Regions from separate parts of the Sinorhizobium sp. BJ1 genome, predicted to be linked through region 2. Evidence: predicted binding sites of a transcription regulator. Region 2 holds the regulator's gene; each other region holds the start of a gene.

Evidence for each region. The regulator LexA, encoded in region 2, represses DNA repair genes until DNA is damaged. The targets are predictions, from matches to a motif close to TGTTCNNNNTGTGTTCNG.
Region 1: the regulator LexA is predicted to act here: its motif matches at 3,814-3,831, upstream of recA (recombinase RecA).
Region 3: the regulator LexA is predicted to act here: its motif matches at 3,780-3,797, upstream of CO676_RS22170 (ATP-dependent helicase).
Region 4: the regulator LexA is predicted to act here: its motif matches at 3,439-3,456, upstream of CO676_RS17360 (DUF763 domain-containing protein).

What each region holds. Positions count from the first base shown of each region.
Region 1 covers NZ_NWTH01000005.1:300,178-305,760, forward strand. The annotation lists gene CO676_RS09890 (PAS domain-containing sensor histidine kinase) at 1-1,631, shown strand, start outside; gene CO676_RS09895 (pseudouridine-5'-phosphate glycosidase) at 1,689-2,627, opposite strand; gene CO676_RS09900 (carbohydrate kinase family protein) at 2,711-3,658, opposite strand; gene recA (recombinase RecA) at 3,889-4,974, shown strand; gene alaS (alanine--tRNA ligase) at 5,202-5,583, shown strand, end outside.
Region 2 covers NZ_NWTH01000005.1:452,859-458,441, forward strand. The annotation lists gene CO676_RS10605 (DUF2264 domain-containing protein) at 1-1,030, shown strand, start outside; gene CO676_RS10610 (hydroxyacid dehydrogenase) at 1,027-2,037, shown strand; gene CO676_RS10615 (TIM barrel protein) at 2,034-2,804, shown strand; tRNA gene CO676_RS10620 (tRNA-Ala) at 2,925-3,000, shown strand; gene CO676_RS35190 (hypothetical protein) at 3,235-3,402, shown strand; gene lexA (transcriptional repressor LexA) at 3,645-4,355, shown strand; tRNA gene CO676_RS10640 (tRNA-Cys) at 4,800-4,873, opposite strand; gene CO676_RS10645 (hypothetical protein) at 5,046-5,336, opposite strand; tRNA gene CO676_RS10650 (tRNA-Asn) at 5,478-5,552, shown strand.
Region 3 covers NZ_NWTH01000019.1:95,004-100,586, forward strand. The annotation lists gene CO676_RS22145 (potassium transporter Kup) at 1-354, opposite strand, end outside; gene CO676_RS22150 (GGDEF domain-containing protein) at 646-1,581, opposite strand; gene CO676_RS22155 (hypothetical protein) at 1,920-2,129, shown strand; gene CO676_RS22160 (hypothetical protein) at 2,406-2,651, opposite strand; gene CO676_RS22165 (DUF5710 domain-containing protein) at 2,798-3,709, shown strand; gene CO676_RS22170 (ATP-dependent helicase) at 3,875-5,583, shown strand, end outside.
Region 4 covers NZ_NWTH01000011.1:136,024-141,606, forward strand. The annotation lists gene CO676_RS17345 (catalase) at 1-1,675, shown strand, start outside; gene CO676_RS17350 (ATP-dependent DNA ligase) at 1,701-2,795, shown strand; gene CO676_RS17355 (DNA-3-methyladenine glycosylase) at 2,801-3,394, opposite strand; gene CO676_RS17360 (DUF763 domain-containing protein) at 3,506-4,792, shown strand; gene CO676_RS17365 (hypothetical protein) at 4,873-5,136, shown strand; gene CO676_RS17370 (hypothetical protein) at 5,288-5,467, shown strand; gene CO676_RS17375 (hypothetical protein) at 5,482-5,583, opposite strand, start outside.

The DNA of each region.
Region 1 (5,583 bases), 150 kb from region 2:
TCATGTCCCGCGAGGGCGACGAGGGCGATCAGTCGGCCTCGAATGCGGCGATGCGGTTCACGCGCTTCTTCAACAACACGCCGATGGCCATCGCCTCGGTGGACGGTGACGGGCGGATTCTCAGAACCAACGCCCCGTTCCTGAAGCTTTTTGCCGGCCTTGTTTCGCAGGACGACGTCGAGCGCGGCCTGCTGATCGACGCGGTTATGCACGAAGCCGTGCGGGGCCAGCTCGAAGAGGCGCTCGCCGCGGCGAAGGACCGGCAAGGCGACATAGCGCCGATCGACTCGCTGCACCCGGCGGATGAAGGACGCCACTTCCGCTTCTACGTGAATGCCGTCATCGACCAGAGCGACCAGGCACCGGAAGAAGCGGCGATCGTCTATGCGCTGGAGATCACCGAGCAGAAGGCGCTCGAGAACCAGATGGCGCAGACGCAGAAGATGAATGCCGTAGGAACGCTCGCCGGCGGCATCGCGCACGACTTCAACAATGTGCTGACGGCAATATTGCTTTCTGCCGACCATCTGCTGCTCTCGGCGCGGCCGGCGGATGCGACGTTCGCCGACCTGATGGAAATCAAGCGCAATGCCAACCGCGCCGCCGTCCTGGTGCGGCAATTGCTCGCCTTCTCCCGCAAGCAGACGATGCGGCCGACCGTCCTCAATCTCACCGATGTCATCGGCGATCTCAGGATGCTCGTCGATCGGATGACCGGCACCAACGTCAAGGTGGAGGTGGACTATGGTCGTGACCTCTGGCCGGTAAGGACCGATCTCGGCCAGTTCGAACAGGTGCTGCTCAACCTGGCTGTGAATGCCCGCGACGCCATGCCCGAGGGCGGAATCATCACGCTCCGGACGCGAAACCTGCCGGCGGGCGAAGTCGCCGCGCTCGCACGTCGAGAACTGCCGGAAGACGACTTCGTCATGGTCGAAGTCTCCGACCAGGGCACGGGTATTCCGGCGGAGATCTTGGACAAGATCTTCGAGCCTTTCTTCACGACGAAGGAGGTGGGCAAGGGTACGGGCCTCGGGCTTTCGATGGTTTATGGCATCGTCAAGCAGTCCGGCGGCTATATCTATCCGGAGTCGGAGGTCGGCAAGGGCACGACCTTCCGTATTCTGTTGCCGCGCTATGTGGAAGTTGCCGAGACCGGCGAAGAGTCCGTATCCGGCGGCGCGCCGGTCAAGGAAGCGCGGGCGCCGGCAAGCGATGCAGCGACACTGGCCGCGCAGACGGAGCCTACGGATCTCACCGGCGATTCCGCCGTGGTGCTCCTTGTCGAGGACGAGGAAGCGGTGCGTCGCGGCGGCAAGCGGATGCTCGAGACACGCGGCTACACGGTCCATGAGGCGGGATCGGGCGTCGAAGCGCTCGAGATTATGGAGGAGCTCGACGGCGCGGTCGATATCGTCGTTTCGGATGTGGTGATGCCGGAGATGGACGGGCCGACGCTCTTGCGCGAATTGCGGAAGAAATACCCGGATCTGAAGTTCATCTTCGTGTCGGGCTATGCGGAGGATGCCTTTGCCCGCAACCTGCCGGCCGATGCCAAGTTCGGCTTCCTGCCGAAGCCCTTCTCTCTGAAGCAATTGGCGGTGGCCGTCCGTGAAATGCTGGATTCCTAAGGCTCTGCGGTAGTCCGGAAGATGGCCCGACGCTTTTGCGCCGGGCGCAGAGGTCTTCTATTTCGCCTTGCTTGCCGCCAAGGCGACGGCGATTTCGGCTGCGAGGCGCGCGTTGTTCTCGACGAGGGCAATGTTGGTCTCGAGGCTTCGACCCTCGGTCATGTGATAGAGGTTGTCGAGCAGATAGGGCGTCACCGCCTTGCCGGAGATCTCGTCGCTCGCCGCATTGTCCAGCGCACGCGCGATGTAGATTTCCATCTCCTCGCGCGGAATCTCGCTTTCTTCCGGAACCGGATTGGCGACCAGCATGCCGCCTTCGACCCCGAGCACGTCACGCATCCGCTGGAAGTTGGCGATAGCCGCCGGGCTGTTCAGCATCAGTGGGCTCTTGATGCCGGAATCGCGCGACCAGAAGGCGGGGAAGGTCTCGCTGTCATAGGTGACGACCGGGACGCCTCTCGTTTCCAGCACTTCGAGCGTCTTCGGTATGTCGAGAATGGCCTTGGCGCCGGCGCAGACGACGATCACGCCGGTCCGGGCGAGTTCGTCCAGATCGGCGGAGATGTCGAAGCTCTGTTCGGCTCCGCGGTGGACACCGCCGATGCCACCGGTCGCAAAGACGCTGATGCCGGCGCGGGCGGCGGCGATCATTGTTGCTGCGACCGTCGTGGCTCCCGTGCGGCGCTCGGCGAGTGCAAAGGCGAGGTCGGCGCGCGACAGCTTCATGGCTCCCTGGGTTTTCGCGAGCGCCTCCAGCTTCGTGTCATCGAGACCGATGTGAAGAATGCCATGGATTACCGCGATGGTGGCGGGCACCGCCCCCTGGTCGCGGATGATTGCCTCGACGCTGCGCGCCATGTCTAGATTGCCCGGATAAGGCATGCCGTGCGTGATGATCGTCGATTCCAGCGCCACGATCGGCGCGCCGCGCGCCTTGGCGGATGCGACTTCATCGGAATATTCAATGGGCAGGAGGGGCGAGGTGGGTCTTGTCATGGTCTTTCGCTTCCAATGAGTGGGGCGTGGCGGAAAATTGCCGTGCATTTTTCCGCTTCCCGCCTGGAGTTCGGCTGCCGATTTCATGACAGCATTTGCGGCTCCGGCACAAGGGTCAGCACCCGTGCAAGATTGCCCGGCGACATCTCTACAGCGGCGGCGAAGGGCGAGTGGAGTGTTAATATGGCGGCGGCGATGCCATGCCGGAGGCACCCGGCAAGACCGATACCGTCGAGCAGGGCGGCAAGAAAGCCCGACGCCAGAGCGTCACCGGCGCCGGTCACGTCGGCAAGCGCGGGCAGGGCAGGCGGTACGGCCAGGCAGGCGGTCTCGCGGTCGAAGGCCACCGCAGCCTTGCCGCCGCGAGTTACGACGCCGCCGGAAAGGCCCGCGGAACGCAGCAGTGACGGCCATTCCTCGGCGGCGGCAGCCTCGGCGCCCGTCAGGGCACGGGCCTCCGCTTCGTTCATGAAGAGGAAGTCGAGCCCGGCCAGGCATTGGCTGTAGCGGACAACCTTGGCCGGTGAAACGGCGATGCCGGCCAGGATCCGGTTCGTTCCGGCGGTCGCCTCGACCAGCGCCGTCAGCGTCTCTTGTGGCAGGTTGGCGTCCGCGAGCACGAGATCGCTCGCCGCGAGGAGTTCGCGCGTCGCGCGCTGCTGCAGCCGGCGCGGCGAGAACAACGCGTAAAGATCCATATCGGCAAGCGCGATCACCAGGTTGCCATCCTTTTCGAGGATCGCCGTATAGCTCGGCGTCTTCCGGTCGAGAAAGGTGAACGGACAATCGATCACGCCCGCCGCTGCGGCTGCGGCTGCCACCGTCTCGCCGGCGGAATCGCCGCCGCGCGGGCTGATCATCCGCACCCGATGGCCAAGACGCGCGAGATTTCTGGCGGCGTTGAAGCCGCCGCCTCCCGCTTCCTCGAACCATGTTCCGGGGTTGCTCGCACCCGGGACGGTCGTGTCGCTGATACGGCCGCGCCGGTCGATATGGGCGCCGCCCAGAACGGCAATTTCCCGCTTCGTCATTTGAACACCTCTATCGGCGAATCGGCCCATTGGCGAGACGTCAGACTGAACCGCCGGACAATTTCTGGAAACGGAGTACAACATCCCGTGAACAGGAATCGAACACTCTGGAGATAATCCTTATTATTCAGTTGCTTGAAGCGTCATTGCCAAATCGGAACAAAACATGTACAAAAACTCCTGCGGCGGCTTCATTGCCTCGATAGCTCCAATAACCTAAAGGTGGACCAATGGCACAAAACTCTTTGCGGCTCGTAGAGGACAAATCGGTGGACAAAAGCAAGGCACTTGAAGCGGCTCTTTCCCAGATCGAACGTTCGTTCGGCAAGGGATCGATCATGAAGCTCGGATCGAAGGACAGCGTCGTCGAGATCGAAACCGTCTCGACCGGGTCGCTCGGCCTCGATATCGCGCTCGGCATCGGCGGCCTGCCAAAGGGGCGTGTTATTGAGATCTACGGGCCGGAGAGCTCGGGCAAGACGACTTTGGCGCTGCAGACCATTGCCGAGGCGCAAAAGAAAGGCGGCATCTGCGGGTTTGTCGACGCCGAACACGCGCTCGATCCGATATATGCGCGCAAATTGGGCGTCGATCTCGAAAACCTGCTGATCTCACAGCCCGATACGGGCGAGCAGGCGCTCGAAATCACCGACACCTTGGTTCGCTCCGGCGCAATCGATGTGCTCGTCGTCGACTCGGTTGCAGCACTCGTGCCGCGTGCTGAAATCGAAGGCGAGATGGGCGACAGCCTGCCGGGCATGCAGGCCCGCCTGATGAGCCAGGCGCTGCGCAAGCTGACGGCATCGATCTCCAAGTCCAACTGCATGGTGATCTTCATCAACCAGATCCGCATGAAGATCGGCGTTATGTTCGGTTCGCCGGAAACGACGACGGGCGGCAACGCGCTGAAATTCTACGCCTCGGTCCGCCTCGACATCCGCCGCATCGGCTCGGTCAAGGAGCGCGAGGAAGTCGTCGGCAACCAGACGCGTGTTAAGGTCGTCAAGAACAAGATGGCGCCGCCCTTCAAGCAGGTCGAGTTCGATATCATGTATGGTGAGGGCGTTTCCAAGACCGGCGAACTCATCGACCTCGGCGTCAAGGCAGGTATCGTCGAGAAATCCGGGGCTTGGTTCTCCTACAACAGCCAGCGTTTGGGCCAAGGCCGCGAAAACGCCAAGCTTTTCCTGCGCGAAAACCCGGATCTGGCCCGCGAGATCGAGATGTCCTTGCGGCAGAACGCCGGGCTCATCGCCGATCGGTTCCTCGAGAATGGCGGGCCGGAGAGCGAAGGCGACGAAGCGGCCGACATGTAGGAGCTGCTTCGGGTTTGGATGCTGCATCAACCGGCCGTCGGTCAGATCGGCCGGTTTTTGCTGCCGTCTGGACAGCATGATATGCGAACGATAAAAGCCTGTGGTTCCGATGGCGGCGTCATCGGGGCAGGCGTTTATGGGTGATAGACGCGGGATTGAAAGATAACGGCTCAAAGCGCGGAAAACGTGTGGGTTGCAGCCGGGTATGTGCACAGATAGGACGCAAGATGAGCGGCGTGAATGAAATCCGGTCGATGTTCCTCGACTATTTCCGCAAGAACGGTCACGAAATCGTGCCGTCGAGCCCTCTGGTGCCGCGTAACGACCCGACATTGATGTTCACCAATGCCGGCATGGTGCAATTCAAGAACGTCTTCACAGGCCTCGAGCAGCGTCCGTATACGACGGCGGCAACGTCGCAGAAATGCGTGCGCGCCGGCGGCAAGCACAACGACCTCGATAATGTCGGCTATACGGCCCGGCATCACACCTTCTTCGAGATGCTCGGCAACTTCTCCTTCGGCGACTATTTCAAGGAGCGCGCGATTGAGCTCGCCTGGAACCTGATCACCAAGGAATACGGTCTCGACGCCAAGCGCCTGCTCGTCA
Region 2 (5,583 bases):
CTTCGCCGATCTCGAGGCGCTGCCTTGGGGCGAGATCAAGGGGCTTTGTGTTCGCCACCTCAGATGGTGGGCCGACAAGCCGATGACGCACAGGGACGGCGTGCTGTCGATCGGTTACAGCTATCCGAACCTCTTGATGTCGGAAAACTACAATTCGGCGGGCTCGCCCTATTGGGCGTTCAAGGCCTTCCTGCCGCTCGCAGTGGACAATGACCATCCGTTCTGGACTTTCACGGAAACGCCTCCTTCACCGCCCTCCGAAACGGTTGCGCTCCGTCATCCGGGCATGGTGATGATGCCTTGCAAGGGTGACGTCGTGGCGCTTTCCTCCGGCCAGGAGAACCGGCAGATGCGCTTCGGCTCGGAAAAATATGCGAAATTCGCTTATTCGACGCGCTACGGCTTCAGCGTCGAGAGCGACGAACGGGCCTTTGCCGGCGGGGCCTTCGATTCCATGCTGGCTTTCAGTGACGACGGCATTCATTACCGCGTGCGCGAGACCAACGAAGAGGCGCGGCTTGATGGCAATGTGCTCTTTTCCAGGTGGTTGCCCTGGCCGGATGTTGTCGTTGAGACATGGCTGCTGCCGGCCTCACCCTGGCATGTGCGAGTGCACCGGATCACGACTCCGAGGCCGCTTGAAACAGCCGAAGGCGGCTTTGCCATCGCCAGACGAGACTTCGAGGCCGACACGCTTTCCGCGTCGACAGGCGAGGCCTATGCCATCGGGGAAGAGGATTTCAGCGGAATTCGCGACCTCGGCTCGATGGTCGCGCGCCAAGGTCTGGCGCAGAAGGCGCCACCAAATACCAACCTCATCGCCGCAAAGACGTTGATACCGCAACTGCGGGCTACGATTCCCGCTGGCAAAACGATTCTTCGCTGTGCCGTCCTGGCGGTTCGCGACATCTCGGCCGTAACGAGCGACTGGGACGTTCCGCCCGCCGCCCCGGACATCGCCGCGTTGCGCGCCATCGCGGAGCAAGGCGTGACCGTCAGTGCCATGCAGGCGCCGGGGCGCAAGCCATGACCCGCCCGGCGCTGGCTTTTGCGATGCAGCCCGAAAGGACGGAACACGTCCTGACGCCGGAACTTCTCGCGCGGGTCGACGGTCTTGCGCGCATACTCGATCCGCAACCGATGACTGTGTTCGGCGACAGCCGGTCGAAGCGGTTGCTCGCCGAAGCGGAAATCCTGGTAACCGGCTGGGGCGCTCCACGCTTCGATGCGGCCGTTCTTCGGTCGGCGCCCCGCCTTCGCCTCGTTGTCCATGCGGCAGGAACGGTCAAGGGCCTGATCGACACGACTGTGTTTGATGCGGGAATAACCGTGAGCCATGCGGCCGTGGCCAATGCCGTGCCTGTCGCAGAGTTCACGCTCGCGGCAATCATTTTTGCGGGCAAGCAGGTCTTTCGCTTCCGCGATCTCTATGCCGCCGACAGAGGACGCCAGCGGACCCTGATCCTGCAGGGACAGGCGATTGGAAACTATCGCCGCACGATCGGCATAGTGGGCGCCTCGCGGATCGGAAGACGGGTGATCGACCTCCTTCGCCCCTTCGATTATCGGGTGCTGCTCTACGATCCGCTGGTCGGGCAGGAATGCGCTTCCGGCCTCGGTGGGGAAAAAGTTGAACTCGATACGTTGATGGCGAACTCGGACATCGTCTCGCTGCATGCGCCGGCGCTGCCCGAGACGAGGCACATGATCGACGCACGGCGGCTGTCCTTGATGATGGACGGGGCAACCCTGATCAACACGGCGCGGGGGGCGCTCGTCGATCAAACCGCGCTCATCGACAGGTTGAAGACGGGCGCGATCAACGCCGTCATCGACGTCACAGATCCCGAGGTGCCGGAAGATGCGTCGCCTCTTTATGATCTGCCGAACGTTTTCCTGACCCCGCACATCGCCGGCGCCGTCGGCCTCGAAAGGACACGTCTCGGCGAAATGGCTGTCGATGAAATCGAGCGTTTTCTTGAGGATCGGCCGCTGCTATTCGAGATCCACAAGAGCGACTTGGAGCGCATGGCATGAGCAATTTCGAAGCCGGCCTCTGCACCGTCACCTTCCGTAGCTTGCCCCCGGACAGAATTGTCGAGCTGGCCAGAGAAGCCCGGATTGCCGCAGCCGAATGGGCGGGGGATGCTCATGTTCCTCCCGGGAAGACATCCATAGCCCGGATTGTCGGGCGCCTCAGCAAAAGGGCTGGACTGACGACATCCTACGGCTCCTACGTCGCGCCACCGACCGACGACCTTTCCGAATTCGTGCGCGCAGTTGAAAGTGCGACCGCGCTCGGAGCCTCGAATATCCGCATTTGGCCCGGCACGCGCCGGCGCGATTCCAAGGACTACAACGCCGCTGAGAGACGCGCTGCGGCAGATGCGATCCGCGACATGGGCGCCGAGGCCGCGCGGCACGAGGTGACCGTGTCGTTGGAATATCATCCGCAATCCCTGACGGACACGACCGATTCGGCATGCCGCCTGATCGAGGCGATCGCCCACGACAATGTCTATCTCTATTGGCAGCCGCGGCCCGGGCTCGCGGTCGAGGAGGCGCTCGCCGAGGTCGCGCGGGTCGGTCAGCATGTGTCCCATGTCCACGTCTTCGCCTGGGACCGGGAGCGTAACCGCTTTCCCTTGGCGTCGGCGGCCGACTACTGGCGCACGATCCTCTCCGCCCTTCCGCGGTCTCGCTGGATCGGGCGGCGATTTGCGATGCTGGAATTCGTCGCCAATGACGACCCGGCCGCCTTTCTCGAGGATGCCGCGACACTCGAGCAAATCCTCACCCCGTGAAGAAGCGGGCGCCGCGGCGCGTACCCTTCTCGACCCCAACTTTAGGAAAACATGCGGTCGTCCCGGCACAAGGATGGACTGGCGAAGGCGGTGAAATCCGCCTATATACTTTGGTTTGCTGGGGTCGTAGCTCAGTTGGGAGAGCGCCGCAATCGCACTGCGGAGGTCGAGGGTTCGACTCCCTTCGACTCCACCAGGATTTCCCTCGCCGGAACACCACCAGAAACTGCATTCGCGCCTCACCTGCCGCGATCGCCTGTCCCGAAAGTAAAGGAACGCCGGCCGGACCCCTGGAGGTTGGTGGCACGGCGTTTACACGGACCGAAACGGACTTCTGGCATCGGCCCTCGCTTGCCAAAGAGCGTGATTTGAGAGAGACTTAGCTACTGGCATCATTGCATATCGGCAACTCCCGGAAGTGGAGAACATCATGCCCCTCAAATCTCTGATCGCCGTCACTGCAATCACGCTTCTCACACTTTCAGGATGCGCTTCGACGGGTGCAACGGGCAACACAACCTACACCCAATGGTACGGCCCCTATCCTGAACCTGATTTCGACGTTCTTAGCCCCGGCGGGTTGCGTCTCGCCTACTAGGAAGTGCTCGTCAGGCCGACGCGCAGGTCCCCCCGGACGAAGAGGACGTTCGCCCGAGGTGCGACGCTGCGCCGAAAGCGCCTCTCGCCAACACTTTGTCACTCCGGTCCGGCAATGCTCCCGGTTGCCGCGACGCGCCTCGACGCCCGGCTAAAGTTCACGGAATATTAAGTGCTTGCGGAACACATATGGAACGGATAGTTTCTGTTCTTGATTTGTTTCGCGAATCTGGAGTGACGCGCATGCTGACCCGCAAGCAACAGGAATTGCTTCTGTTCATTCACGAACGGATGAAGGAATCCGGGGTCCCGCCGTCCTTCGACGAGATGAAAGATGCGCTCGATCTCGCGTCGAAGTCGGGCATCCACCGGTTGATCACGGCGCTCGAGGAGCGCGGTTTCATTCGTCGGCTTCCCAATCGGGCCCGTGCGCTCGAGGTCATCAAACTGCCCGAGGCCTATTCGGCTCCCTCTCAGCCGCGACGCGGCTTCTCGCCGAGCGTCATCGAGGGCAGCCTGGGCAAGCCCCCGCTCGCGCCGAAGCCTGCGCCGACGCCGGTCGACAGCGCGTCCATGACGGTGCCCGTCATGGGGCGGATCGCCGCGGGCGTGCCGATTTCGGCCATTCAGAACAACACCCACGAAATTTCCGTACCGGTCGAGATGATCGGCAATGGCGAGCACTACGCGCTCGAAATCAAGGGCGATTCGATGATCGAGGCGGGCATCCTCGATGGGGATACGGTGATTATCCGAAACACGAGCACCGCCAGCCCGGGAGACATTGTCGTGGCGCTGATCGACGACGAGGAAGCAACCTTGAAGCGATTCCGCCGCAAGGGCGCATCGATCGCACTCGAGGCCGCGAATCCGGCTTACGAAACCCGGATATTCGGTCCCGACCGGGTAAAGATTCAGGGCAAACTCGTCGGCCTGATGCGGCGCTATCACTGAGCGGCTTGGGCAGTCTTGGCGACTTGTTAAGTGTTCGTCTGCCTCGGGCGCAAATATTAGGGCCACCACCGAACTATCTTTTGCCTGGAACCGCTCACGTCCGGCAAGCCCCCGGTCGTTCCCACTGCCACAACAGACGGGACTTACCTCCTTCGGCGCCGTCATTCGGCGAAAGTCGGAGGAAGCACATGGCAGAGGTCAGGAAATCCCCGGGGCGCGATCGTCGCCGCGTTGCTGCGGAACAGCCCTAGCTCACCGAAGAACAGGCTCGAAAGATCATCAAGGAAGCCGGCAATTCGCGCGCGAACGCGAACGCCATGGCGGAGAACGTCGAGAAGGCGTAGAGACCGGTGCGGGCGATAGGCCGACCCGGCGTTTTCGAATGTCCGGCCTTCGGCGCGATTCAAACCGATCGCGCTGAGCGGTGATATTTAAGGAATTGTTTGGAGGCCTCGCCCGGAATTGAACCGGGGTACAAGGATTTGCAGTCCTCTGCGTCACCACTCCGCCACGAGGCCTCTCGTGCTCGGAAAATCGAGCGATGGCGGGCGTTTAAAACGAATCCATGTGGAGCGCAAGAGGGAGAGGTCTAAAAAGGACATTCGCAAATAGCTTTGAACAGCCTGCAAGGCGGCACCGTTGGTGCCTGCGATTTATGGCGTTTCAATCGGCGTCGCTGCGGAGCGTGGCCTACTTCCCCGATGAATTCTGCGTTCCCCGTCGACGGGCCCACCAGACGGCGAGCTTGCGGCGGGCACGGCGCACTGCAGGAATGTCGTGGGACAGGACGAGCAAGCCGAGCGGAACCATCCAGAAGCCGAGGACCGGCAGAAAGCCGAGCAGACCGCAAACAACAAGTAGCGAGCCGATCAAAATCCGCAATACAGGCGAGTCGGGCAACGGGATCCGCCACTTGCCGAGCACGATTTGACGCGTTTGCGGATCGATGCCGAAGTACCTCTTCTTGCCGCCGTTCGTCATCACGCCTCTTTCATCCAACTTCCCAACAGTTGGTGCTTTCTCCACAGGCCCGCAACCGGCACCGTAGATTTTTTTTGAAAAACCGCTTGGCAAATCGACAAAGCATTTGTATTAGCAGCCTCACTTCTGCGGCGCAGATGATCCCTGGTAGCTCAGCGGTAGAGCACTCGACTGTTAATCGATAGGTCGCCGGTTCGAATCCGGCCCGGGGAGCCAGTTTCAGAAAAGGCCTGCACCTCATAGTGCA
Region 3 (5,583 bases), on a different contig from region 2:
GGCACCGAAAATGCCGGTGAAGAACATCAGTACGGGATATTTGGTGCCCTTCTTCATCAACAGGGCAAGGAGGGCCAAAGTACCGCCCTCGCCATTGTTATCGGCGCGAAGCAGCAAGATCACGTATTTGATCGTGACGATGATCGTCAGCGTCCAGATGACGAGTGAGATGAGGCCGATGATCTCTCCTCGGTCGACACCGCCCGCTGCAAAGGGGCGTAGGGCCTCGCGAAACGCGTAGAGGGGGCTGGTGCCAATGTCGCCGTAGACCACGCCGACGGACCCAAGTGTGAGGGCGAGAAACTGGCGCAGGCCTTTGGCTTGTGCCGGTGCATGGTCGACGGAGGCGGTCATGGGTTCTCCACGTCAGAAAGTCCCCGGAGTGACGGACGCGCGTGATGCTGGCCTCCCCGAACAATTCTTTCGGGCGGGGCAACAACTTCTCTGCAAACGCGCGGAACACGGAGAAGTTTCTATCTACGTACAGGACTGTACCGCTGACTTCCATGGCCGCGGAAGGGCATCCAGCAGAAATCCATTCAGACCACTTACCGAATGGGCGGGCAGCGGTCGGTGCGGATGTGTGTTGGGCAATAGGCAAGGCCGCCGCTTGATTGGTCCCGGTCGCGGCATCGGCCGGCTGGGCTATCCTGCAATTGCAGATCGGTTGGGATCGGATTCATCCAGGTGAATGCGATCGCGGCCGGCGAGCTTGGCCATGTATAGAGCCCGGTCCGCCCGGGCATAGAGGCTGAGCGCCGTATCGCTGGACTGAGCGCCCGCGACGCCTGCTGAAAACGTATATCCGAAGTCGGGTCGCTCCTGAAGCGGACGGGACTTGCGGACGGAGGCGAGCATCCTTTCGAGGATCAGCTTGGCCTGCTCAATGGGAGTGGCTGGAAGGGTGAGCACGAATTCCTCGCCGCCGACCCTTCCGAAGCAGTCGGTGCGCCGCACCAGACGGTGAATGCGCATGGCGAAGTCTCTCAGGATCGAATCGCCGGTTTGATGGCCGAACTGGTCGTTGATGCTCTTGAAGCGGTCGATGTCCAGCACGCAGAGGCAGCCTGGCGAGGCCTGGTTGCCGCCGTGCCGCTGCAACATGTCTTCGATTCTCGCCGTCACGAAGCGGCGGTTGGCGACCCCGGTCAATTCATCGGTGTAGGAAGCTTTGATCGCCAGGTCCCGATCCTGTCGTACCGCGCGCGTCTTGGCCTTGATGCCAGTCACATCGGTGGCGACGCAAAGCATCCATCCGTCTTTCTCGACGGTTTCTGTCATCCAAAACCAGCGCCCGTCGAACAGATCGGTTTCAAACGCCCTGAACCCGACTTTGCCGCGTCGCGACTGGGTCGCTCGCAGCCATTCTTCGAAGTCTCCTGCGCGAATGACGGTTCCTCTTTGGGCCTGGAAATTCCGCCGCATCAGATCCGGCCACAGGGGCGTCTCATCCGCTTCGATGAAATAGGCTGATCGGAATGCCGCGTTGGCGTAGCGCAGCCTATCGAACTCGTCGTAGGCCGCGACGAGAACAGGAGAGGCCTCGAAGAGTTCAATGAGTCGGGTGATATCCTTCGCCATGTCCTCGATTTTAGACCGTCTTCGTTAATGCAAGCATTCGGCTGGCGGGGCGAATTCAAAAGTTTCCGCCATCACTGCACCTGATCTTGTCGAGAAAACGGCTGCAGCGGCACATCCAGTAGTAGCAGCCGCGGGGAGTCTTTCAAGCTGCTGCAAGCCGATCATCCGCCGAGCTCGGGCGGCAGTTCCCGCGGGACAAACCAGCACTTGCGCAGTGCCGCAACGCCGCTACCTGCAGTGACTCGTCTTCGTCTCAATCAGGGATACACTGATGGTTTCCGGCACACGCTCGGGCGTTACGGATGTGCGAATCCGCCCCCGTCGAGAGGAGATGAACCATGTTGACGTCTCGCGACCGGTGTAGCACTTTCGGCCCCATGGAGGTGGACCTGCTGCACAGCATCTTCGAACAGATCTTGGAGGAAAGAGGCGTAGACAGCAGCGGCGAGAAGGCGAACGAAATCGCCGCAAGATTGATCTCCGTCTATCAATCCGGCGTTCGCGACGTCGAAATGCTGAAGAAGCTGTGCATACGTCCGAAAGACTGATTTCCCTGTGGGCGCCCCGTTGAGAACAGGCCCGCTCGATCACCGGCTTCCCGCACTTCCAGCAGAACGGCAGGGTGGCGGCGCCTGACCGTCGCAATGGAACCATTGTAGACTTCATGAATTTAAGGATGTCAGTCCCCACTCTTGGGGCGGCAACCAATGTCCCCAACGTTGGTAAGCAGTGTCCGCAAATCATGCGGACACTGCTTTGTTCTGTTGACGGTTTGCTTCCGCGACTAGGAGCGGCTCGCACAATTTCTTCAATATCCCCGGCCGTCAGTGCAGGGTCTTGTTCCCGGGGAATGGGGCGGTGTTGCTCTCGGCAATTTTCGTGCTCGTGCTCATTGCCATGACATAGTCTTCGGTAAGTTCCATGAGAGCGAGCGCGATCTCTTGCCACGACCAACCGGCGCCCTCCGCCAGGCTCGTGAAGACTTGAAAATCCTCTTCCAGCGCACGCTCGCACTCTAACCGGCGGTCCGTTGGCTGGGGGTAGCTGATCGTGTCCGTGACCTTGGGCATCGTTCCTCCTAGTGCAGGGGGAAACTCGCAGAGGACGAGGCGGGTTCCATTGGACCGCTCCGAAATGCACGTGGCTGCCGGAATCTCGCTTGAAACGAACAAAGCAACCAAGCGCAACGTTACTGTCGAGAGCGTGGAGACTGGCCATGGTTCCGCACAATCAGTGGAGGCTCCGAAAGGAAGCTCGACAGGGCGAGTTCGCGGCCTTCGCCTATGACCGGAGCGCCGTCGAGCGGTTTCGCCAGGCGTTTCCACGCGCCCGATGGGACGACGAACGCAAGAGCTGGTTCGTGCCGGGCAAGATGGCCGCCCGTCGCATCGAACGATGGCTGGCACGGGAGGCCGAGCGCAACGACGTCTATGGGGATGTCAAAGGCCGCGACGCTTATGATTTCGAGCCCATCGACAGCCGGTATCTCGAGGTCGGCGATGACCTGCGGGTTCGAACGCCCTATTCGAAATCGGTGATCGAAGCGATGCGCGAAATTCCCTGGGCACACTGGGACGAAGACTTGCGGGCCTGGCGCGTGCCCTTCCGGTCCTATGAAGAACTGCTGGGACGCTGGCCCGAGATCGAGGAGGCGGCGCGACGAAGCGAGCCCGAGGAAAGGAAACGCCGCCGCGAGGCGCAAAAAGATTCCGAGGCCCTAAGAGCGGCGAGCGCGCGCGCCGCCGAACGGCGCCGGCGCCGCTATCCCCTGCCCGCTGACGATCTACCGCCCCTAGGTCGTCCTGTTGCAACAAAGCAGTATGGAATCATCGTCTTTGTCGAACTCGCCGGCGAAGTCGCCGAGGCGGCGGCGCTGGCGGAATACTATCCTCATGCCGACCGAACCGTCGATCATGTCTGGGGAAGATGGCGCGCCCCGACCCTTGCCGAACTCATTGCGACATGGCCGGCCCGCCGGGAGCCTGGGCCCGAGGCGCTTTCCAGGGGATGGTGGCAGCCGACATTGGCCGCCTTGAGAGTTGCGCGCAGAAACGCCCGATCTTTCGCGCGACGCCAGCAAACGAAGCAGCCGGCGAGTGCTGCCGCGCATCGCACCAGCACCCATTAGCGAAAGCCGCTCGAACGAAATGATGCGCGCCAGTTGCGGCGCCGCTTTGCAGGCTGTCGAACTGCGGCTATGTTCCTTGTCCGTTCTTGCTCGATTCGCGGCAATCCCGCAGCCTTAACAGGTGTTCACGTCGCGCGAGCGCAACTGGAGGCGGGACGAGGGCTGATGAGCGCGGCTTACCTGGAAAAATTGAACGAGCGCCAGCGCAGTGCGGTCGAACACGGTGTCGGGCCGGACGTCAGTACCGTTGGTCCGCTTCTCATTATCGCTGGTGCCGGCTCGGGCAAGACGAACACGCTTGCCCACCGGGTCGCGCATCTGGTCGTCAATGGCGCCGATCCCCGCCGTATCCTCCTGATGACCTTCTCGCGCCGGGCGGCCGCCGAGATGGGCCGAAGGGTCGAACGCATCTGCAGTCAGGTGCTCGGCGGAAAAGCCGGCACCGTTTCCGACGCGCTTGCCTGGGCGGGAACGTTTCATGGGATCGGCGCGCGGCTTCTGCGCGAACATGCGGCGGAAATCGGTGTCGATCCGGATTTCACCATTCACGATCGGGAAGACAGCGCCGATCTAATGAACATCGTCCGGCACGAGCTTGGCTTCTCGAAGACTGAAAACCGTTTCCCGACCAAGGCAACCTGCCTTGCCATCTATTCACGGGCGGTCAATGCGGAACAGCCGCTCGATGAGGTGCTGCGCGATAATTTTCCCTGGTGTAGCGCCTGGGAAAAGCAGCTGCGCGCGCTCTTCGGCGCCTATGTCGAGGCGAAGCAGGCGCAGAACGTACTCGATTACGACGACCTGCTGCTCTACTGGGCGCAGATGATGGGCGATGCCGTTCTCGTCGAGGATGTCGGTGGGCGGTTCGATCACGTGCTCGTTGACGAATATCAGGATACCAACCGGCTGCAGGCTTCGATCCTGATGGCTTTGAAGCCGAAAGGACGGGGCCTTACGGTCGTCGGCGACGACGCGCAGTCGATCTATTCGTTCCGCGCCGCGACGGTGCGCAACATTCTGGATTTCCCGGCGACGTTCACGCCCGCTGCGGAGGTCATCACGCTCGATCGGAATTACCGCTCGACACGGCCGATCCTCGCTGCCGCCAATGGAGTTATCGAACTTGCCCGCGAGCGCTTCACCAAGAACCTCTGGACCGAGCGGGAATCGGCCGAACGGCCGCGGCTCGTCACCGTGCGCGACGAGGCCGATCAGTCCAACTATATCGTCGACCAGGTGCTGCAGAACCGCGAATGCGGAATGCTCCTGAAGCAACAGGCCGTGCTCTTCCGCACCTCGCACCACAGCGGCTCGCTCGAAGTGGAATTGACCCGCCGCAATATTCCGTTCGTGAAGTTCGGCGGCCTCAAATTCCTGGACAGCGCGCATGTGAAAGACATGCTTGCGGCCTTGCGCTTCGCCCAAAATCCCCGCGACCGGGTGGCGGGATTCCGGCTGATGCAATTGCTGCCGGGCGTCGGTCCGCAGACGGCCGGGCGTGTGCTCGATGCGATCGCCGCCGACTTGGAGCCGCTGGCGGCGCTCTCAGAAATCCCCGCCCCGCCTCGCTCGGGCGATGGCTGGACGTCCTTCGTCGACATGCTGCAGACCTTGCGGGCCGGCCGGAGTGGCTGGCCGTCCGAAATCAGCATCGCCCGCGCGTGGTACGAACCGCATCTCGAGCGCATCCATGAGGACGCCGAGATGCGCAGGGCCGACCTCTTGCAGCTCGAGCAGATCGCCGCCGGCTATCCGTCGCGCGAGCGCTTCCTGACCGAACTCACGCTCGACCCGCCGGACGCCACGAGCGATCAGGCGGGCGTGCCGCTGCTCGATGAGGACTATCTCATCCTCTCGACCATCCACTCAGCCAA
Region 4 (5,583 bases), on a different contig from region 2:
AATCTACACCAAGGAAGGCAATTGGGATCTGGTCGGCAACAACATCCCGGTTTTCTTCATCCAGGACGCGATCAAGTTTCCGGATGTCATTCACTCGGTGAAGCCGGAGCCCGATCGGGAGTTCCCGCAAGCCCAATCGGCCCACGACAATTTCTGGGATTTCATCAGCCTGACGCCGGAGAGCATGCACATGATCATGTGGGTGATGTCCGACCGGGCCATCCCGCGTTCCTTCCGCTTCATGGAGGGTTTCGGCGTCCACACATTCCGCTTCGTCAATGCCAAGGACGAGTCGACCTTCGTCAAGTTCCACTGGAAGCCGAAGCTCGGGCTCCAGTCCGTCGCCTGGAACGAAGCGGTGAAGATCAACGGTGCGGACCCCGACTTCCATCGGCGCGATCTGTGGCAGGCCATCAAGTCCGGCAATTTCCCCGAGTGGGATCTCCACGTGCAGCTCTTCGATCAGAAGTTCGCCGACACGTTCGACTTCGACATTCTCGATCCAACCAAGATCATTCCGGAGGAGGTGCTGCCGACGAAGCCGGTCGGACGGCTGGTACTCGATCGCATGCCGGAGAATTTCTTTGCCGAGACCGAGCAGGTCGCCTTCATGACGCAGAACGTGCCGCCGGGCATCGACTTCAGCGATGATCCCCTGCTGCAGGGACGCAATTTTTCCTATCTCGACACGCAGTTGAAGCGGCTCGGCAGCCCGAACTTCACGCATCTGCCGATCAACGCGCCCAAATGTCCCTTCCAGCACTTCCAGCAGGATGGCCACATGGCCATGCGCAATCCGGTCGGCCGGGTGAACTACCAGCCGAATTCCTGGGGCGAGGGACCGCGCGAGTCGCCGATCAAAGGCTTCCGCCATTTCGCGTCGGAAGAGCAGGGAGCGAAGCTTCGCATTCGGGCGGAGAGCTTCGCCGATCACTACAGCCAGGCCCGCCAATTTTTCATCAGCCAGACCCCGCCCGAGCAGCGCCATATCGCCGATGCCCTGACCTTCGAATTGAGCAAGGTGCAGACGCCGGTGATCCGCGAGCGGATGGTGTCCCATCTCCTCAACATCGACGAGACGCTTGGAAAGAAGGTGGCGCATGCCCTCGGATTGCCGACGATGCCGAAGCCGGCCGAAGCCGCCGTCGCCACGCGGCAGGATCTCAACCCGTCGCCGGCGCTCAGCATCATCGAGCGTGGTCCGAAGCGCTTCGAAGGCCGCAAACTCGGAATTCTCGCGACGGACGGCGCGGATGCCGCGCTTCTCAATGCTTTGATCACTGCGGTCGCGGAGCAGAAGGCGGCCTTTGAACTCATCGCCCCGAAGGTCGGCGGCTTCACCGCCTCGGACGGAAAGCGGGTCGCAGCCCACCAGATGCTCGATGGCGGCCCATCCGTGCTCTACGACGCGGTGGTCCTACTTACGTCGCAAGAGGCGGCCGCCGATCTCATCGATGTCGCCACCGCCCGCGATTTCGTGGCGGACGCCTTCGCCCATTGCAAATATATCGGCTATGTGGGTACGGCGCTCCCCCTCATGCAGAGAGCCGGCATTGCCGAGTCTCTTGACGAGGGCACGATCGAGCTCACCGACGCCGGGAGCGTCGCCTCCTTCCTCAAGGAACTCGGCAAGCTGCGTGTCTGGGCGAGAGAGCCCGCCGTGAAGCTGAGGTAGGCCAGCGCCGGTAAGGGAGGGGAGGATGCCGTCACCCGCGCATCGAAAATCGACCAAGGAAGCCGGCAGCTTGCGCCCGACCGCAAAGGCGAAGGCGGCCGGGGGAGGGGGATCTGCCGCCGGCTTCCCCCTGCCTGTCAGCACGGCGCCGATGGAGGCACGCTCCGCTCAGGAGCTTCCGAGCGATGGGGCATGGCAGTATGAACCGAAATGGGACGGCTTCCGCTGCCTTGCCTTCAAGTCCGGCGAGGAGGTTGATCTCCGGGCAAAATCCGGCAAGCCGCTCGGACGCTTTTTCCCGGAGATCATCGCGCTCATGCGCCAGTTGGAGGCGGCGCAGTTCGTCGTCGATGGTGAACTTGTGATCGAAGTCGATGGGCGTCTTTCCTTCGACGCCCTGCAGATGCGCCTGCATCCGGCGGCAAGCCGCGTCCAGAAGCTCTCGCAACAAACGCCTGCGCGCCTCATCCTGTTCGACATGCTTGTCGATACGGATGGAGCAATCCTGATCGATAAGCCTCTCGTCGCCCGGAGAGCTGCACTGGATGCCTTCGCCGCAGAGAATTCCGTTGCGGCGCAGCTTGAGCTTTCGCCCTTCACCCTAGACCGCCATCAGGCCGAGGGCTGGCTCACCTCATGGGAAGCGGGCGCCACCGACGGAGTCGTGGCAAAGCGGCGCGATGGGTCTTACGCGTGCGGCGAGCGGGCGATGCTGAAGGTCAAACGCCTGAAGACGGCGGATTGTGTCGTCGGCGGTTTCCGCTACGAGAGCGACAGCCAAGAGGTCGGTTCCCTCCTGCTCGGCCTTTATGACACGGACGGGACGCTGAACCACGTCGGCTTCACCGCGACAATTTCCGACAAGGAGCGGCCGGCCTTGACGCGTCGGCTGGAGGCCTTGCGGGAGCCACCCGGCTTCACCGGCAAGGCGCCCGGCGGTCCGAGCCGCTGGAGTACGGAGCGCAGCGGCGAATGGGAACCGGTCCGCCCCGAATTGGTCGTAGAGGTGAGATTCGATCACGTCAGCAGCCGGCGCTTTCGTCACGGCACGAAGCTGATGCGCTGGCGGCCGGACAAGGATCCACGCCAATGCACCTACGAGCAAATCGAGCCTCGATGAGGGGGCTAGAAGTTGCGGCTGAGGAAAGGCGAGTTCTCTAGCCCAAAGCGCCAGGGGTGCTCGACGGCCTTGGAAATCCCGACGCGAAGGCCAGCGGAAACGGGCGGCCGTTTTGCCGTCGGGCTCAATCGAAACGGTTTTCGGTCGAGCGGCAAGCCATCTTCTTCCTTGCCGATCGCCAAGGCCTGACCGACCCGTCCCGGCCCGGAACAGAGCAGTCTGTCCTGCGAAACGCGGCGCCGCTCCCGCATCGTCTCCAGCCCCCATCTCGGCTCGATGGCGCGGATGAGCACGGCACTGCCCGGCAGGCAGACGAAATTCAGGCACCAGTGAAGGCCGTAGGATAGATAGACATAGGCATGTGCAGGCGGGCCGAACATCGATCGGTTGCGGTTCGTGGCGCCGGTAAAACTGTGCGAGGCCGCATCGTCCGGCAGATAGGCTTCCGTCTCGACGATGATGCCGCCGACCTCGGAGACTGCGAATTCCGCGCCGATCAGATCGGCGGCGACCGTAACGGCATCGCGTGCAAAGAAGCTGTCGTCCCACTGCAATCGATAGAGCTCCCCGATCTGTGCAGCTCCTATGTAGTCTCCCATTTCGCGCTCGCCAACGTTGCGCCCGGATTCCTCGCGCAGCCACTGAGAACTTTCCGCGAACATCCGAAGCATGTAGTGTGGCATCGGAGATCCAAGCGAGGACCGGATAAAATGGCGCAACGAGCAGGCAATGCGGATCTACCGCTGCATGGCGGCCGTGTTCCGAAATGGCTCGGCGACCGCATGACGCGGCTCGGCACGCTGATTACCGAGGCGATCGTCCACCATTACGGGCGCGATGAATTCCTGAGGCGGCTTGCCCACCCGTTCTGGTTCCAGTCCTTCGGCGCGGTCATGGGCATGGACTGGCATTCGTCGGGGATCACCACCAGCGTCATTGGCGCCTTGAAGCGCGGCCTCACGCCGCTTTCGGGCGAACTTGGCATTCACGTCTGTGGCGGCCGCGGCCAACATTCCCGCAAAACGCCGGGCGAACTTGTCATGATCGGCGATCGCATTGGGTTCGACGGTGCCGCGCTTGCCGATGCGAGCCGCCTCGTTGCCAAGGTCGACAGCGCCGCCGTTCAGGACGGGTTCGACCTCTATCTCCATGGCTTCGTCGTCACGGATGACGCGAAGTGGGTCGTCATCCAGCAGGGCATGAACGGCGACCGGCGCCAGGCGAGACGCTATCATTGGCTTTCCGAAGGCCTGGAAAGCTTCGTAAATTCGCCGCATGCGGCGATCGAGGGGCGCGGGCAGGGCAAGATCATCAATCTGGCGGACCGGCGTGCGGCGCGCTCGCGGGCAAGCCAGGTCGATCTCCTGAGCGCATTCGGGCCCGATGGGCTGGTGCGCGAGGTGGCGATGATCGAGTCTCGCGGCCCCGCCTTGGCGGCTCCAGCCCAGTTGATACTGCCGCATCTCGTCATGCCGGCCCATCACGATGTGCGCGAAAGCGACGTGAACATGCGACGCCTGCACGCCAATTTCGCCGCCGCGGCCGATCGCGGGCCGAAAGATTTCGAGGAATTGCTTCTCGTGCCGGGCGTCGGCGCACGCACCGTCAAGGCGCTCGCCATGGTCGCCGAGGTAGTCCACGGCACGCCGTGCCGCTTTTCCGATCCGGCCCGCTTTTCGCTGGCCCATGGCGGCAAGGACCGCCATCCCTTTCCGGTGCCGCTCAAGGTCTATGACGAGACGATCAATGTGATGAAATCGGCGGTTGAGAAGGGGCGGCTCGGGCGAGAGGAAGAACTGGCCGCCTTGAGGCGGCTCGACGAGCAGTCGCGCCGAATGGAGCGTTACGTCACCGGGCCGGACCTCAAGGAGATCGTTGCGGGCGAGTTCAGAAATTCGCCCCGCTTTGGCGGGCGGAGCGTGTTCGGCTGGGAGCGGGAGGTAGAAGTAGGTCAAAGGGACGATGCGGGTGCCGCCGTCAAAGGCCGCCGCAACTGAGCTGACGGGAACAATCACCGTACCGTTCGATTAGAGTCGACGAGCGTTGCGAGACAGGCCCAAAGCTGAAGGAGGTTCCGGTGAGCGCTTCGAAGACCACGACCGATCACGATACGATCCGCCAATGGGCAGAGAGCCGCGACGGCCACCCGTCACGCGTCAGGGGCGCATCCGACGGCGGTTTGCTGCGCATCGATTTTGGCAAGCCTGAGCAGAGGCTGGAGGAAATCTCCTGGGAAGATTTTTTCAGGATTTTCGACGAGAACAAGCTGGCCTTCCTCTACCAGGACCAGACGGCGGATGGAAAGGTCAGCCGCTTCTTCAAGTTCATCGACCGCGACTGAGCGGCAAACCACTTGGAACCCTTTCCTTGACCGGCGGGTTTTCCCAACGCCTTGTGCCTCTTATCAGACGCACAAGGGAGGTTGTAGCAACTGCATGCCTGCTTAAGTCGAAACCGACTCGGAAGCATGCCCGCAAGAGGGATTGCGCATGATGCTCACCATCAGAAAGCCGGACGCTGAGGAGGAACACAAGGAGCGACACTGCCTACTGTCCGAGGGACGGTCGCGGCCAGCGAAAAAGCTATTGCAGCCCGATAAGGCAGACGAGCGCGAACACCTCGACGGCCCCAATTCGCTCTTCTGGCGCGGCGTGTGGATGGTCGTCTTCTAGGTGAACCTGGATCTCTACCGGGTAGCCAGGAGCCTTTCGATCTCCTCCAGGCTCGCCTTCAGCTTCTGGATTTCGTCCCGCTTCTCGGCGACCACATCCTTGGCCGTTTCAATCCG